2 linked regions of the Thermopolyspora flexuosa genome follow. The protein of the gene in region 1 interacts with the protein of each later gene in a pairwise test. Links are inferred from orthologs where the notes say so. Each region holds a gene or a part of one and is shown in the gene's direction. Other genes may lie near its edges.

Region 1 (6,283 bases):
ACGGTGAGCGAGATCAGCCCCGAGCAGCAGAAGCTCAAGGTGCTGGTGTCGATCTTCGGCCGGGAGACGCCGGTCGAGCTGTCGTTCAACCAGGTCTCCAAGCTCTGATCGGAGCCCGACCGACGCGGGCCCCCGGCACGGCGGCCGGGGGTCGGCGTGTTCTTGGTAGGATTCCGATGCTCGCGATGACCAAGCGGGCTCGCCGCAGGGCTCGCGGTGACAGGGCGCGAGGACCTCACCGACGGACGGTCGGTGTCGCGCCGAGCACCGGCCTCCGGTTGAATCCCCCGTCTTCGCACGAGGCGCGGGGGCGCAGCCTGTCGGTCGCCTAAACTGGGGCGGTCCAGCGCATGTGGGAGTCGCGGTAGCGCACGCCGCTATCGGCGGTACCGGCACGATCCTCACGCCGTGAGGGGCGCCGGATGCGGCGCTGGTCACGCCCAGCTCGTCTCCCCACATCCGTGGGGCGTTCACGAAGGACCCGGAGAAAGAGCAGATGCCTCCGAAGAAGAAGATCGCCGCGCTGGTCAAGGTGCAGCTTCCTGCCGGCCAGGCCACGCCCGCTCCGCCGGTCGGTACCGCGCTCGGTCCGCACGGCGTCAACATCATGGACTTCGTCAAGCAGTACAACGCGGCGACGGAGTCCCAGCGGGGCAACATCATCCCCGTCGAGATCACCATCTACGAGGACCGCACCTTCACCTTCGTCACCAAGACGCCGCCGGCGCCCGAGCTGATCAAGAAGGCCGCGGGCATCCAGAAGGGCTCCGCGGTGCCGCACCGCGACAAGGTGGGCAAGCTCACCAAGGCGCAGCTCCGCGAGATCGCCGAGATGAAGATGAAGGACCTCAACGCCCGCGATCTCGAGGCGGCGGAGAAGATCATCGCCGGCACCGCGCGGTCGATGGGTGTCACCATCGTCGACTGATCACCGACCGTTTTCCCGTCCCGCCGGTAACGCCGGCATGTCCATCGCCCGCGCCGTACGGCTCCGCGACCGCGGAGCGTGCAGGCGTCCGGGCCCGGCAGAACTCGTGGGAGGGCCGGGCGCGGCCCATACCACGGTTCACTCGTAAGGAGTGAGCAGATGAAGCGCAGCAAGGGTTACCGCAACGCGGCCGCGCTGGTCGACCGTTCGCGGCTGTACACCCCGGCCGAGGCGGCCCGCCTCGTCAAGCAGACCTCGCCCACCAAGTTCGACGCGACGGTGGAGGTGGCGCTGCGGCTCGGCGTCGACCCCCGCAAGGCCGACCAGATGGTCCGCGGCACCGTCAGCCTCCCGCACGGCACCGGTAAGACCGCCCGGGTCCTGGTCTTCGCGACCGGTGTGCGCGCCGAGGAGGCCCGCGCGGCGGGCGCCGACATCGTCGGCGCCGACGAGCTAATCGAGGAGATCTCCAAGGGCAACCGGCTCAACGAGTTCGACGCCGTGGTGGCGACCCCCGAGCTCATGGGCAAGGTCGGCCGGCTGGGCCGGGTGCTCGGTCCGCGTGGTCTCATGCCGAACCCGAAGACCGGCACGGTGACGCCGGACGTCGCCAAGGCCGTGACCGAGATCAAGGGCGGCAAGATCGAGTTCCGCGTCGACCGGCACGCGAACCTCCACCTGGTGATCGGCAAGACCTCGTTCAGCGAGCGCGCGCTCGTGGAGAACTACGCCGCCGCGCTCGACGAGGTGCTGCGGCTCAAGCCGTCCGCCGCCAAGGGCCGCTACCTGAAGAAGGTCACCTTCAGCTCCACGATGGGGCCGGGCATCCCGGTCGACCCCAACATCACGCGGGACATCGCCGCGGAGCTCGCGAGCTGATCGCGTACCCGTCACGCGCCATCGACGTACCTGGATGGGCCCTCGCCGCCACGGCGGGGGCCCATCGGGCTTTTCCGGGCGTACGGCCGGCCGTCGCCGCGCCGGATGAGGGGCCGCGGGCGGCCGTGCCGTACCGGGGCGTGCCGTGACGCCGGGGTGGCATTGCCGTACCTCGGGGCCCGTCGGATTTGGCGGTGTGCGCGCGGAGGCCGTAAGCTGTCCTGAGCCGAAGACCGCTGGTCGTCGCCGGGCTGCTCGTGGCCCGGTGACCGAAGGTCCCACGTGTTGGGCGACCCGCGCAGGTGGTGGACGTTTCTCGCTGGGGTCATCCGTGGCGGGCCCGTGGACAGGTGCCGCGCCGACCCCCGCTTGGGAAACCCCGGAGCGCCTGCGCCCGGGGTTTTGTTCGTTCCCGGGACCTTCGCCGGCGGCACATCAGGAAGGAGGCCCATGGCGAGGGCGGACAAGGCGACGGTCGTTGCCGAGCTCACCGACCACTTCTCGAGCTCCAGCGCTGCCGTCCTGACCGAGTACCGCGGTCTCACCGTGGCGCAGCTCCAGGAGCTGCGCTCCACTCTCGGTGGACACGCGAAGTTCGCCGTGGCGAAGAACACGCTGGCCAAGATCGCGGCGAAGAACGCCGGGGTCGCCGGTCTGGACGACCTGCTCAAGGGCCCGACCGCGATCGCGTTCGTCAAGGGCGACGTGGTCGAGGCCGCCAAGGGTCTGCGCGACTTCGCCAAGGCCAATCCCCTCCTGGTCATCAAGGGCGGTGTCGTCGACGGCAAGCCGATGACGCCGGCCGAGATCACCAAGCTCGCCGACCTGGAGTCCCGCGAGGTCCTGCTCGCGAAGCTGGCCGGCGCGATGAAGGCGAAGATGGCCCAGGCCGCCGCCACCTTCAACGCGCTGCCCACCAACATGGCCCGGCTCGCCGAGGCCCTGCGCGCCAAGCGCGAGGAAGCCGGCGAGTAAGCCGTCGAGCAGGCCGCCGGGGCGCGTGCACCCCCGGCGGCCGAGGGGATTGGCGGAGCTCGCGTACCGCGGTCCCGCACGAACGTACGAAACACGGGAGGAACGACCACCATGGCGAAGCTCAGCAACGAGGAGCTGCTGGACGCCTTCAAGGAGATGACCCTCCTTGAGCTGTCCGAGTTCGTGAAGCTCTTCGAGGAGACCTTCGACGTCAAGGCCGCCGCCCCGGCCGCCGTCGTCGCCGCCGCCCCGGCCGCGGGCGGTGCCGCCCCGGCCGAGGAGGCCGAGGAGAAGGACGAGTTCGACGTCATCCTCGAGGCCGCCGGCGACAAGAAGATCCAGGTCATCAAGGAGGTCCGGGCCCTCACCAGCCTCGGCCTCAAGGAGGCCAAGGACCTCGTCGACGGCGCGCCCAAGCCGCTGCTCGAGAAGGTCAACAAGGAGACCGCGGAGAAGGCCAAGGCCGCCCTGGAGGCCGCCGGCGCCACCGTCACCATCAAGTGACGTTTCGCCGCAGTCTCGTGCCCGCGCGCTGAGGCACGCGGCACACCTCCTTCGGATAAGCCGAAGGACGCAGGAACATACGAAGAGGGCTGTCACCTGGTGCCGGTGGCGGCCCTTTTCGCGTTCCCGGCACTCCGGCGCCCCGGCGGCTCCGGTACGGCGTGGCCGTACGGCCGTGCCCGGCGGCCCCGCGGAGCCGGTGCCCCACGTGGATCCGCGCCGGCGCCGAACCCGGGCGATGCCCATCTCGTCGGACTACCCGGACGGGAATGTCAGCCCGGGTTATGATCCGGGCGACCCTCACCGGGAGGCCGGATGGAGCGCAGCACACCACGCCTCGTCGTCACGCTCGTGCTCGCCGGGTTGGTCGTGGCCCTGGCGGCCGCGCTGGTCTGGATCCGGATCGGCCTGGCCGCCGCGCGGACCGCGGCGGAGGAGCGCGAGGCGGCGATGCGGGCGGCGGCGATGCACGCGGTCAGCCTGCTCTCGCTCAACCACAAGACCGTGGACGAGGACATCCGGCGCATCATCGCCACCTCGACGGGCGAGGCGCGGCAGACCCACGAACGGCACGCACCCGAGATGCGGCGGGCGGCGCTCGCCGCCAAGGTGGTCCAGACGGGGGTGATCCGCGCGGTCGGCCTCGTGTCCATGAACGCCGAGCTCGACACCGCCGAGGTGCTCGTGGTCGCGGACGCGGTGAACCGGTTCGAGGACACCAAACCCAGGTTCGAGGAACGCTACTACCGGTGGACCATGCGGGTGAGCAAGGTGGGCGGCGCCTGGCTCGTGTCGAAGGCGGAGCAGACCCGGTGAAGCATCGCGGACCAGGCGAACCGGACAGGCCGCACGCCTCCGGCGGACGGTGGGGCCGCCGCGACGCGGCGCGGGGGCGCCACGGCCGTCCCTGGCGACCGCCGTACGCGGACGAGCAGGCCGACGAGCGGCCGTCGCAGGTGGGGGCGTGGGTTCCCCGCGGGCCCGGGGGCTCCGGGCCGCAGCCGTCCCGTCAGGGGCCGTGGGCCGGCCCGGGCGACGAGGCGGCCGACGCCGGTGCCGGTGGCCTGCCCGGCGACCGGGCGGCCGGCGACGCGGCCGTGCCGTACCCGGACGGCCCGCCGGGCCCGGCGCCCGAACCGGCGGAGCTCCTGGAGATCAACCCCGGGCGCGGCGACGACGAGGCGGCCCCGCGGCGCGGCCGGGGCGGTGCGCTGCTCGTCGCCCTGCCGGCGATCGCCGCGGCCGGGCTCGCCGTCGCGGTGACGCTGAGCTACCTCGAGCTGCGCGACCTGCGGCGGACCGAGGCCGCCGCGGCGGAGGCGCTCGCCAAGGCGCGCTCGTACGCCGCCGTGATGCTGTCCTACGATCACCGGAGCGTCGAGCAGGACCTCGCCCGGGCCGCCGGCCACGCCACCGAGCGGCTCGCCGCCCGGTACCGGAGGCTCGCCGAGACCCTGGTCCCGGAGGCGAAACGCGAGCAGGCCGTGCAGCAGGTGCACGTGACCGGGGCCGCCGTGGAGTCGGCCACCCCGGAACGGGTACGGGTGCTGATGCTTATCAACCGCACCACTAGTAAACTCCCGCCCGGCGCGAAGAGCCGCAGAAGCGAGGTCGTCCTCGGGCGCGTGCGGTTCGTCATGGTCAAGGGTGGTGACGGTGCGTGGCGGGTGGACGAGCTGTCCACCCTGCTGGGTGACCCGCCCGCCCGCACCTGATGAGAGGGCTCGACCAAATTGTTGGTAAAGATAATGTTTGGAGAGGGTCCGGGCAGGGTATATCGCGGCTGCGATCACGTCGGCAGGCGGTAAGCGTTCGCCCTCCGGCCGGGCCGGGTGTTAGCGGTACTCGCGGGCGGGTATCGTCTGGGACCGGTGTCCCCGTACGGCGCCGCGAGGCCGGGAAACCCGGTGTTCTCGGCCCCTGGCCGGGCGAAATGTGGGCCCGTGGGCTTGACGTTTCGCCGCTGACGGGCGATGCTGCGACCAACGTGGAGCGCAGAGCGAGAGCAGAGTGGACAGGTGTATGCCGTTCGGCTACACTGCCCCTTTGCGCTGCCCTTTGACGACCCGCTTCTCTCGGTAACCCGTTGTGAGGCGTCGTCTGGCGTGCGTGTAGTCAGTCCGCGAGCCCTCGGAAGGACATCTGTTGGCAGCCTCGCGCAACGCCTCCGCCGTGATCACTGGCCCTCGCCGCGTGTCGTTCGCGCGGATCCAGGAGCCGCTCGAAGTTCCCGACCTTCTTGCGCTGCAGACCGAGTCGTTCGACTGGCTGCTGGGCAACGAAAGGTGGAAGGCCCGGGTCGAGGCGGCTCAGAAGCTCGGGCGCAAGGACGTTCCGACCCAGTCCGGCCTCGAGGAGATCTTCGAGGAGATCAGCCCGATCGAGGACTTCTCGGGGACGATGTCGCTGTCGTTCCGGGACCACCGGTTCGAGCCGCCCAAGTACTCGATCGAAGAGTGCAAAGACAAGGACATGACCTACTCCGCCCCGATGTTCGTGACGGCGGAGTTCATCAACAACACCACCGGTGAGATCAAGTCCCAGACGGTGTTCATGGGTGACTTCCCGCTCATGACGCCGAAGGGGACGTTCATCATCAACGGGACCGAGCGGGTCGTGGTCTCCCAGCTGGTGCGCTCGCCGGGGGTGTATTTCGGCCGGTCGGTGGACAAGGGCTCGGACAAGGATCTGTTCGACTGCCGGGTGATCCCGTCGCGGGGGGCCTGGCTGGAGTTCGAGATCGACAAGCGGGACAGCGTCGGGGTGCGCATCGACCGTAAGCGCAAGCAGCCGGTGACGGTGCTGCTGAAGGCGCTGGGCTGGACCAATGACATGATTCTTGAGCGGTTCGGCCGGTATGAGACGATGCGGGCGACGCTGGAGAAGGATCACACCTCCGGCCAGGAGGACGCGCTGCTGGACATTTACCGCAAGCTGCGTCCGGGTGAGCCGCCGACCAAGGAGTCGGCGCAGGCTCTGCTGGAGAATCTGTATTTC
Region 2 (7,329 bases), 1.3 Mb from region 1 along the record:
CGCGCCGTTGTAGCGGACCTCCTTGACCGCGACGGGCCGGTCGAGGAGCTCATCGTGGGCGCGCCACACGATGCCCATGCCGCCCCGCCCGATGGGCTCGATCAGGTGGTACCTCCCGGCCACCCGACGTCCCGGCTCCGCTGCGGTCATCACCCGCCTGTACCCCCTCCCAGAACCCGTGAATCTTCCCATAGCTTGGCAAAAAATTGACCTTGGGTCGGTCCGGCGGAGGCGGCTCCGGTACGGGCGAGTAGGGTCGCTGTCTGTTATATGGTGAATTGTCGGTGTTATCTCGGTCACGCGCGCGTCGGCGGCCGGGACATACGGCCGCGACTGCTACCCTGACCGGTATGAATCGGGCACGTGGGTTTAGCAGGCCGGCTCCGGGTGGGCCGGTCCTCTGACCCGTAGCGGAGAGCGACCGCCGGAGCCGGCAGGAGGCAGAGACCAGTCGGGTCTCTGCCTTTCGTGTTGTCTCGTGCCGTCGTGCCGGACCCGGCCGACCGGCCTGCGGGACACGCGAACGCCCACCTCGACCTGACCGGCCGTCGGCCCGCGGGCCGACCGAGCAGGAAGACCGGCATGCCGTGACCGTGGACACGACCATCGAGACGACCCTGGCCACCGGGCGGGAGCCGCACGTGGTGCGCGTGGCCGCGCTGCGCCTGGGCGACGGCCCCGTACCGGTGCTGGGCGGGCTGGTGGGCGAGGCCCGCCCCGACGCGCGCTGGATCGCCCTGCCCGCGCGCCCCGGCGCCGCCGCCGCGGAGCTCGAGCGGCTGCGCCGCGCGTGGGACGGCCCGCTGCTCGCCGCGCCCGCCGGCCACGCCGCGCTCGCCGAGGCCGCCCGGCTCGCCGACGGCCTCGTGCTCGGGGCGGGGGACGCCTGCCCGGACTGCGGGGAGCCGCTGCCGCCCGCGGCGGCCCGCCTCGGCCTGCCCGTGGTGCTGCGGCGCGACGGGACGGACCTCGCCCGCTGGCTCGCCGCCGCCGCGGCGTGCCGTACCGAGGGCGACGGCCGGGTCGTGCTCTGCGAGGGCGCCGACCGGCCCGCGCCCGGCGGGGACGGGACGGACGGCCTGGAGGGCCCGCCCGCCCCGCCGCTCGACCTCGGGCTGCTCCAGGCCGCCCGGGAGCGGTCGGGGCTCCCGGTCCTCGCCTACCTGGGGCACGACGCCGCGCTCGCCCCCGCGGCCGTCGCCGCCGGGGCAGACGGACTGCTGCTCGCCCCGCACGCCGCGCCGGAGGCCGTCGCCGCCGCGCGGGAGGCCGCCACGGTCGTCGCCGCCCTCGTCCGGCGGGAGCGCCCCGCGACGATCCCGGACGCCCGCGCCGCGATCGACCGGGTGGACGCGGCCCTCGCCGTGCTGCTGGAGCGGCGCGCCGCGCTCGCCGGGATCATCCAGCGGCTCAAGCCGGTCGGCGGCTTCGCCGGGCGGGATCCGGAGCGGGAACGCCGCCTCGTCGCCGCGATGGCCCGCCGCGCGCCGCGTCTCGGCGAGGCCCACCTCGCCCCGATCATGAACGCGGTGATCGAGGCCGGGCTCCGGCTCGCCGAAGAGGAACGACGGGAGCGGACGGCCCCGGCGGGCGCCGATCCCGCGTAGCGCCGCTCCCGCGGCGGGCCGCGTACGGCACGCCGATTCGGGCGAGCGTCCCGGGCGTCACACCGGCCGCGAAGCGCGTAGGCTCTTGCCCCGCCGGGTAGGTGCGAGCGAGAGGAACCAGGACCGCATGGCCGAATCGTTTGTCCATCTGCACGTCCACACCGAGTACTCGATGCTGGACGGGGCGGCCCGACTGGGGCAGATGTTCAAGCAGGTCACCGACCTGGGCATGCCCGCCGTCGCGATCACCGACCACGGCAACCTGCACGGCATCTACGACTTCTACAAGCAGGCCACGGCCGCGGACATCAAGCCGATCATCGGCATCGAGGCGTACGTCGCGCCGGAGTCGCGGTTCCAGAAGAAGCCGGTGCTGTGGGGCGAGCCGCACCAGCGCGGCGACGACGTGTCCGCCGGCGGCTACTACACCCACATGACGATCTGGGCGCGGAACAAGACCGGCCTGCACAACCTCATGAAGCTCAGTTCCCGCGCCTACACCGAGGGCTTCGTGCGCAAGTGGCCGCGCATGGACGCCGAGCTCATCGCCGAGCACGCCGAGGGGCTGATGGCGACCACCGGCTGCCCGTCCGGCGAGGTGCAGACCCGGCTGCGGCTCGGCCAGTACGAGGAGGCGCTCAAGGCGGCCGCGAAGTACCAGGAGATCTTCGGCAAGGAGAACTACTACCTCGAGCTCATGGACCACGGCCTCGACATCGAGCGCCGGGTCCGCGACGGGCTCGTCCGGATCGGCAAGGAGCTCGGCATCCCGCCGGTCGTCACCAACGACTCGCACTACACCTACGAGTCCGACGCCGCCAGCCACGACGCGCTGCTGTGCGTCCAGACCGGCAAGCAGCTCTCCGACCCGGACCGGTTCCGGTTCGACGGGACCGGCTACTACATCAAGTCCGCCGACGAGATGCGGGCGCTCGACACCTCCGAGCTGTGGGCCGAGGGCTGCCGCAACACCCTGCTCATCGCCGAGAAGGTCGACCCGACGGGCATGTTCGCCCACAAGAACCTCATGCCCACCTTCCCCATCCCGGACGGGATGACCGAGGAGGAGTACTTCCGGCAGCAGGTGTGGAAGGGCATGGAGCGCCGCTTCCCGGACGGGGTCGACGAGGAGCACCGGGCCTGGGTCGAGAACGAGATCAACGTCATCGTCCAGATGGGCTTCCCGAGCTACTTCCTCGTGGTGGCCGACTTCATCATGTGGGCGAAGAACAACGGCATCCGGGTGGGCCCCGGCCGTGGCTCGGCGGCCGGCTCGCTGGTGGCGTACGCCCTCGGCATCACCGACCTCGACCCGATCCCGCACGGCCTGATCTTCGAACGGTTCCTCAACCCCGAACGCGTGTCGATGCCCGACATCGACATCGACTTCGACGAACGTCGCCGGGCCGACGTCATCCGCTACGTGACCGAGAAGTGGGGCGCCGACAAGGTCGCGATGATCTGCACCTTCGGCACCATCAAGGCGAAGGCTGCGATCAAGGACGCGGGCCGCGTGCTCGGCTACCCGTACGCGCTCGGCGACCGCATCTCCAAGGCGTTCCCGCCCGCGGTGATGGGCAAGGACATCCCGCTCGCCGGCATCTTCGACGAGTCGCACCCCCGCTACGCCGAGGCGGGCGAGCTGCGCAAGATGTACGAGGAGGACGCCGACGTCCGGGCCACCATCGACCTCGCCCGGGGCCTGGAGGGCCTGATCCGGCAGACCGGCGTGCACGCCGCGGGCGTCATCATGTCCGCCGAGCCGCTCACCGACCACATCCCGATCATGCGGCGGGACTCGGACGGGGCGATCATCACGCAGTTCGACTACCCGACCTGCGAGACGCTCGGCCTGCTGAAGATGGACTTCCTCGGCCTGCGGAACCTCACGATCATCGACGACTGCCTGAAGATGATCGAGGCGAACACGGGCGAGAAGATCGACCTGCTCAAGCTGCCGCTCGACGACACCAAGACGTACGAGCTGCTGGCGCGGGGCGACACCCTCGGCATCTTCCAGCTCGACGGTGGCGGCATGCGGTCGCTGCTCCGCCTGATGCGGCCGGACAACTTCGAGGACATCTCCGCGGCGCTCGCGCTCTACCGGCCCGGCCCGATGGGCGCGAACTCGCACACCAACTACGCGCTGCGCAAGAACGGCCAGCAGGAGATCGTCCCGATCCACCCCGAGCTCGAGGAGCCGCTGCGGGACATCCTGTCCACCACCTACGGCCTCATCGTCTACCAGGAGCAGGTCATGGCGATCGCGCAGCGGGTCGCCGGGTACTCGCTCGGCGGCGCGGACCTGCTGCGCCGGGCGATGGGCAAGAAGAAGAAGGCCGAGCTCGACAAGCAGTACGAGTTCTTCGAGCGCGGCATGCGGGAGAACGGCTACTCGGACGAGGCGATCAAGGCGCTGTGGGACATCCTGGTGCCGTTCTCCGACTACGCGTTCAACAAGGCGCACACCGCCGGGTACGGCCTGGTGTCGTACTGGACCGCCTACCTCAAGGCGAACCACCCCGCCGAGTACATGGCGGCCCTGCTCACCAGCGTCAAGGACGACAAGGACAAGAGCGCGCTCTACCTCAACGAGTGCCGCCGCATGGGCATCAAGGTGCTCCCGCCCGACGTCAACGACTCCGACTCGGACTTCACCCCGCGCGGCGGCGACATCCGGTTCGGCCTGTCGGCGATCCGCAACGTCGGCGCGAACGTGGTGGACGCGATCATCCAGGCGCGCACCGAGAAGGGCCGGTTCACCGACTTCGCCGACTTCCTGCGCAAGGTCCCCGCGGCGGTGTGCAACAAGCGGGTGATCGAGTCGCTGATCAAGGCGGGCGCGTTCGACTCGCTCGGGCACCAGCGCAAGGGCCTGGTCATGGTGCACGAGCAGGCCGTGGACGCGGTGATCGACATCAAGAAGAACGAGGCGATCGGGCAGGACTCGCTGTTCGGTGCGGTCGAGGGCGTCGAGGACAGCACCTTCGACGTGCAGATCCCGCCGGGGGAGTGGGACAAGACCACGCTGCTGCAGTTCGAGCGGGAGATGCTCGGCCTGTACGTCTCGGACCACCCGCTGCTCGGCGTGGAGCACATCCTGTCCGCCGGGGCCGACTGCTCGATCGCCGCGCTGCAGGCCGAGGAGCGCCCCGACGGGCAGATCGTCACCGTCGGCGGCATCCTCACCGGGCTCCAGCGCAAGATCACCAAGAAGGGCGACACCTGGGTGCTCGCCACGCTGGAGGACCTCGAGGGCGCGATCGAGGTGATGATCTTCCCCTCGACCTACCAGCTGTGCTCGACGATCCTCGCCGAGGACGCGATCGTGTTCGTCAAGGGGCGGCTGGACAAGCGCGAGGAGGTCGCCAAGCTCATCGCGATGGAGGTCACCCAGCCCGACCTCACCCAGGAGAACGGCGGGCCGCTCGTGGTGAGCATCGCCGAGAACCGCTGCACCCTGCCGCTGGTCACCCAGCTCAAGGAGGTGCTCACCACCCACCCCGGCACCACCGAGGTGCACCTGCAGGTGCACCGGGGGTCGAAGACCACCGTGGTGCGGCTCGACGACCGGCTCCGCGTGGCGCCCTCCCCGGCGCTCATGGGCGACCTCAAGCAGCTGCTCGGCCCGGCATGCCTCGGCGCGTAGGCCGTACCCGGCCGGCCGTACCGGAACGACGAGAACGACGGAAGACGGGCCCGCGCCGCGGCGGCGCGGGCCCGTCCACGTCGGCGGAAGGCCGTCACACGGAGGGCGGCGGGGCCTCCTCCTCGGTCAGCCGGGTGATCTTCAGGCCGAGCGAGGTGAACTGCTCGTACACGCGGTGGTAGCCGCGCTCGATGTGGTTGACGCCGCGCAGCGTCGAGGAGCCCTCGGCGACCGCGGCGGCGAGCACGGCGGAGAACCCGGCCCGGATGTCCGGCAGGGTCACGTCCGCGCCGCGCAGCTTCGACACGCCGCGCACCACCGCCGAGTGCTTGGCGTTGGTGTCGTGGTAGCGGCAGGCGGGGCCGCCGAGGCACTGGTCGAACACCTCGATCTCGCAGCCCATTTTCTGCAGCGCGGGCACGTAGACGAGCCGGTTCTCGAACACCGTCTCGTGCAGCACCGACATGCCCTCGGCCTGGGTGAACAGCACCATCAGCGGGGTCTGCCAGTCGGTCATGAAGCCCGGGTGGGTGTCGGTCTGCACCGCGGCGGCGCGCAGCCCGTTCGGCGCGGTGGCGCACAGCCACTCGTCGGTGATCTCGAACTGGGCGCCCATCCGGGCGAGCGTGGTGATCGCGGTGACGAGGCGGTCCTGCGGGCAGCCGTGCACCCGGACCTCCCCACCGGTGACGAGGCCGGCCACCAGGTAGGAGAACGCCTCGATGCGGTCGCCCGCGAGCCACATGGACGCGCCGCGCAGCCGGTCGACGCCCTCGATGACGATGCGCCGGTCCGGGCTCAGCTCGATGCGCGCCCCCATGCGCTGCAGGAACAGGGCGAGCTCCACCACCTCCGGCTCGGTCGCCGCCCCCTTGATCACCGTCTTGCCCTCGGCGAGCACGCTCGACAGCAGGATCGTCTCGGTGGCGCCGACGCTCGGGTAGGGCAGCTCGATCCGGGCCCCGCGCAGCCGCTTCGCCTTCGCCTTGATGCCCGTCTCGCCCACCTCGACCTCCGCGCCCATCGCGCGGAGCGCGTCGACGTGGTAGTTCACCGGGCGGCGCCCGATCGGGTCGCCGCCGACGAACGGCACGAAGGCCTCGCCGGCGAGGTGCAGGAGCGGGCCGAGCATCAGGATGGGGATGCGGTTGAGGCCGGTGAACGCCTCGGGGACGCGGGGACGGATCTCGCTCCCGCGCTCGAGGGTGATCTCCATCCCGTTGACCTCGACGTTGATCCCAACGGCCCTGAGCATGGCGGCGGTGATGCCGACCTCACCCACCTCGGGCGTGTTGTGCAGGGTGCTGGGACCCTCCCCGAGCATGGCGGCGACCATGTGCTTGGAAACGGCGTTCTTCGATCCCCGTACCTCGACGTCGCCGCGCAGCGGTCCCGACGGCTCGATTCTCCAAACCTGTTCGCTCACCGGCCTAGAGTAACGGGGTCCCGAGCGGCGGCCGTACCGGCCGGGGCTCGTGCCGCCCGGCGGCCGCGATCAGGGCCGGGATCCGGATGCGTGGTCATGCCGGCACGGTCCGGAGTGCCGCCGCGTCGCGGCCGGGTAGGTACCATCGGCGGGCGGCGGGCGCAGGGCGCCCTCCGCCCGGCGGGACACGCCGGTGGGACGGGCCGGAAAAGGGTGGGGCGATGCGGCATGTGCGGGACGTGCTCGTCACCGCGATCATCCTCGCGCTGCTGGGGGCCGGCGCCGGGCTGATCTGGTCCGCGGTGGCGCCCCCGACCCGGTACGTGGTCGGGGCCGACGGCCCGCGGCTCGCCGACCCGAGCACCCAGACGCTGATCGCCGCGGACGGCCTGTTCGCCGTGATCACCGCGGGGGCCGGGCTGGTCTGCGGCATCCTCGCGTTCGCCTTCGCCCGGCGGCCCGCGGTGCTGCTCGGGCTCGCCGCGGGCGGGGTCGCCGCCGGGCTGATCGCGGAGCGGGTCGGCGGATCCGCGGGCACCACGGTGCTGCGGGCCGCGGAGGCCGGCGGCTTCCAGGAGGGCAGCCGCCTCGCGGTGACCGCGCAGGGCGTGCTGCTCGCCTGGCCGCTGTTCGCGGTCGCCGCGTTC

Evidence for each region.
Region 2: the proteins of rplL (region 1) and dnaE interact in binary tests that used the Escherichia coli proteins (3 or more experiments, as listed by UniProt). The link is inferred for Thermopolyspora flexuosa from one-to-one orthologs.

What each region holds. Positions count from the first base shown.
Region 1 is NZ_VFPQ01000001.1:4,456,227-4,462,509, reverse strand. The notes cover bases 1,612-4,589. They hold rplL (50S ribosomal protein L7/L12), read left to right. Parts: upstream 1,612-2,893; coding sequence 2,894-3,286; downstream 3,287-4,589. Other genes in these bases: FHX40_RS25895 (hypothetical protein), read left to right, coding at 4,099-4,589; FHX40_RS18985 (hypothetical protein), read left to right, coding at 3,602-4,102; rplJ (50S ribosomal protein L10), read left to right, coding at 2,258-2,782; rplA (50S ribosomal protein L1), read left to right, coding at 1,612-1,807. Also shown: transcription termination/antitermination protein NusG, read left to right, coding at 1-108; rplK (50S ribosomal protein L11), read left to right, coding at 497-928; more of rplA, read left to right, coding at 1,088-1,611; more of FHX40_RS25895, read left to right, coding at 4,590-5,001; rpoB (DNA-directed RNA polymerase subunit beta), read left to right, coding at 5,432-6,283. UniProt on the Escherichia coli protein: The binding site for several of the GTPase factors involved in protein synthesis (IF-2, EF-Tu, EF-G and RF3). Is thus essential for accurate translation.
Region 2 is NZ_VFPQ01000001.1:3,188,550-3,195,878, reverse strand. The notes cover bases 1,433-5,456. They hold dnaE (DNA polymerase III subunit alpha), read left to right. Parts: upstream 1,433-1,734; coding sequence 1,735-5,256; downstream 5,257-5,456. Other genes in these bases: murA (UDP-N-acetylglucosamine 1-carboxyvinyltransferase), read right to left, coding at 5,351-5,456; FHX40_RS26280 (chorismate mutase), read left to right, coding at 1,433-1,607. In the rest of the region: FHX40_RS13495 (serine/threonine-protein kinase), read right to left, coding at 1-123; more of FHX40_RS26280, read left to right, coding at 588-1,432; more of murA, read right to left, coding at 5,457-6,682. UniProt on the Escherichia coli protein: DNA polymerase III is a complex, multichain enzyme responsible for most of the replicative synthesis in bacteria. This DNA polymerase also exhibits 3' to 5' exonuclease activity. The alpha chain is the DNA polymerase catalytic subunit.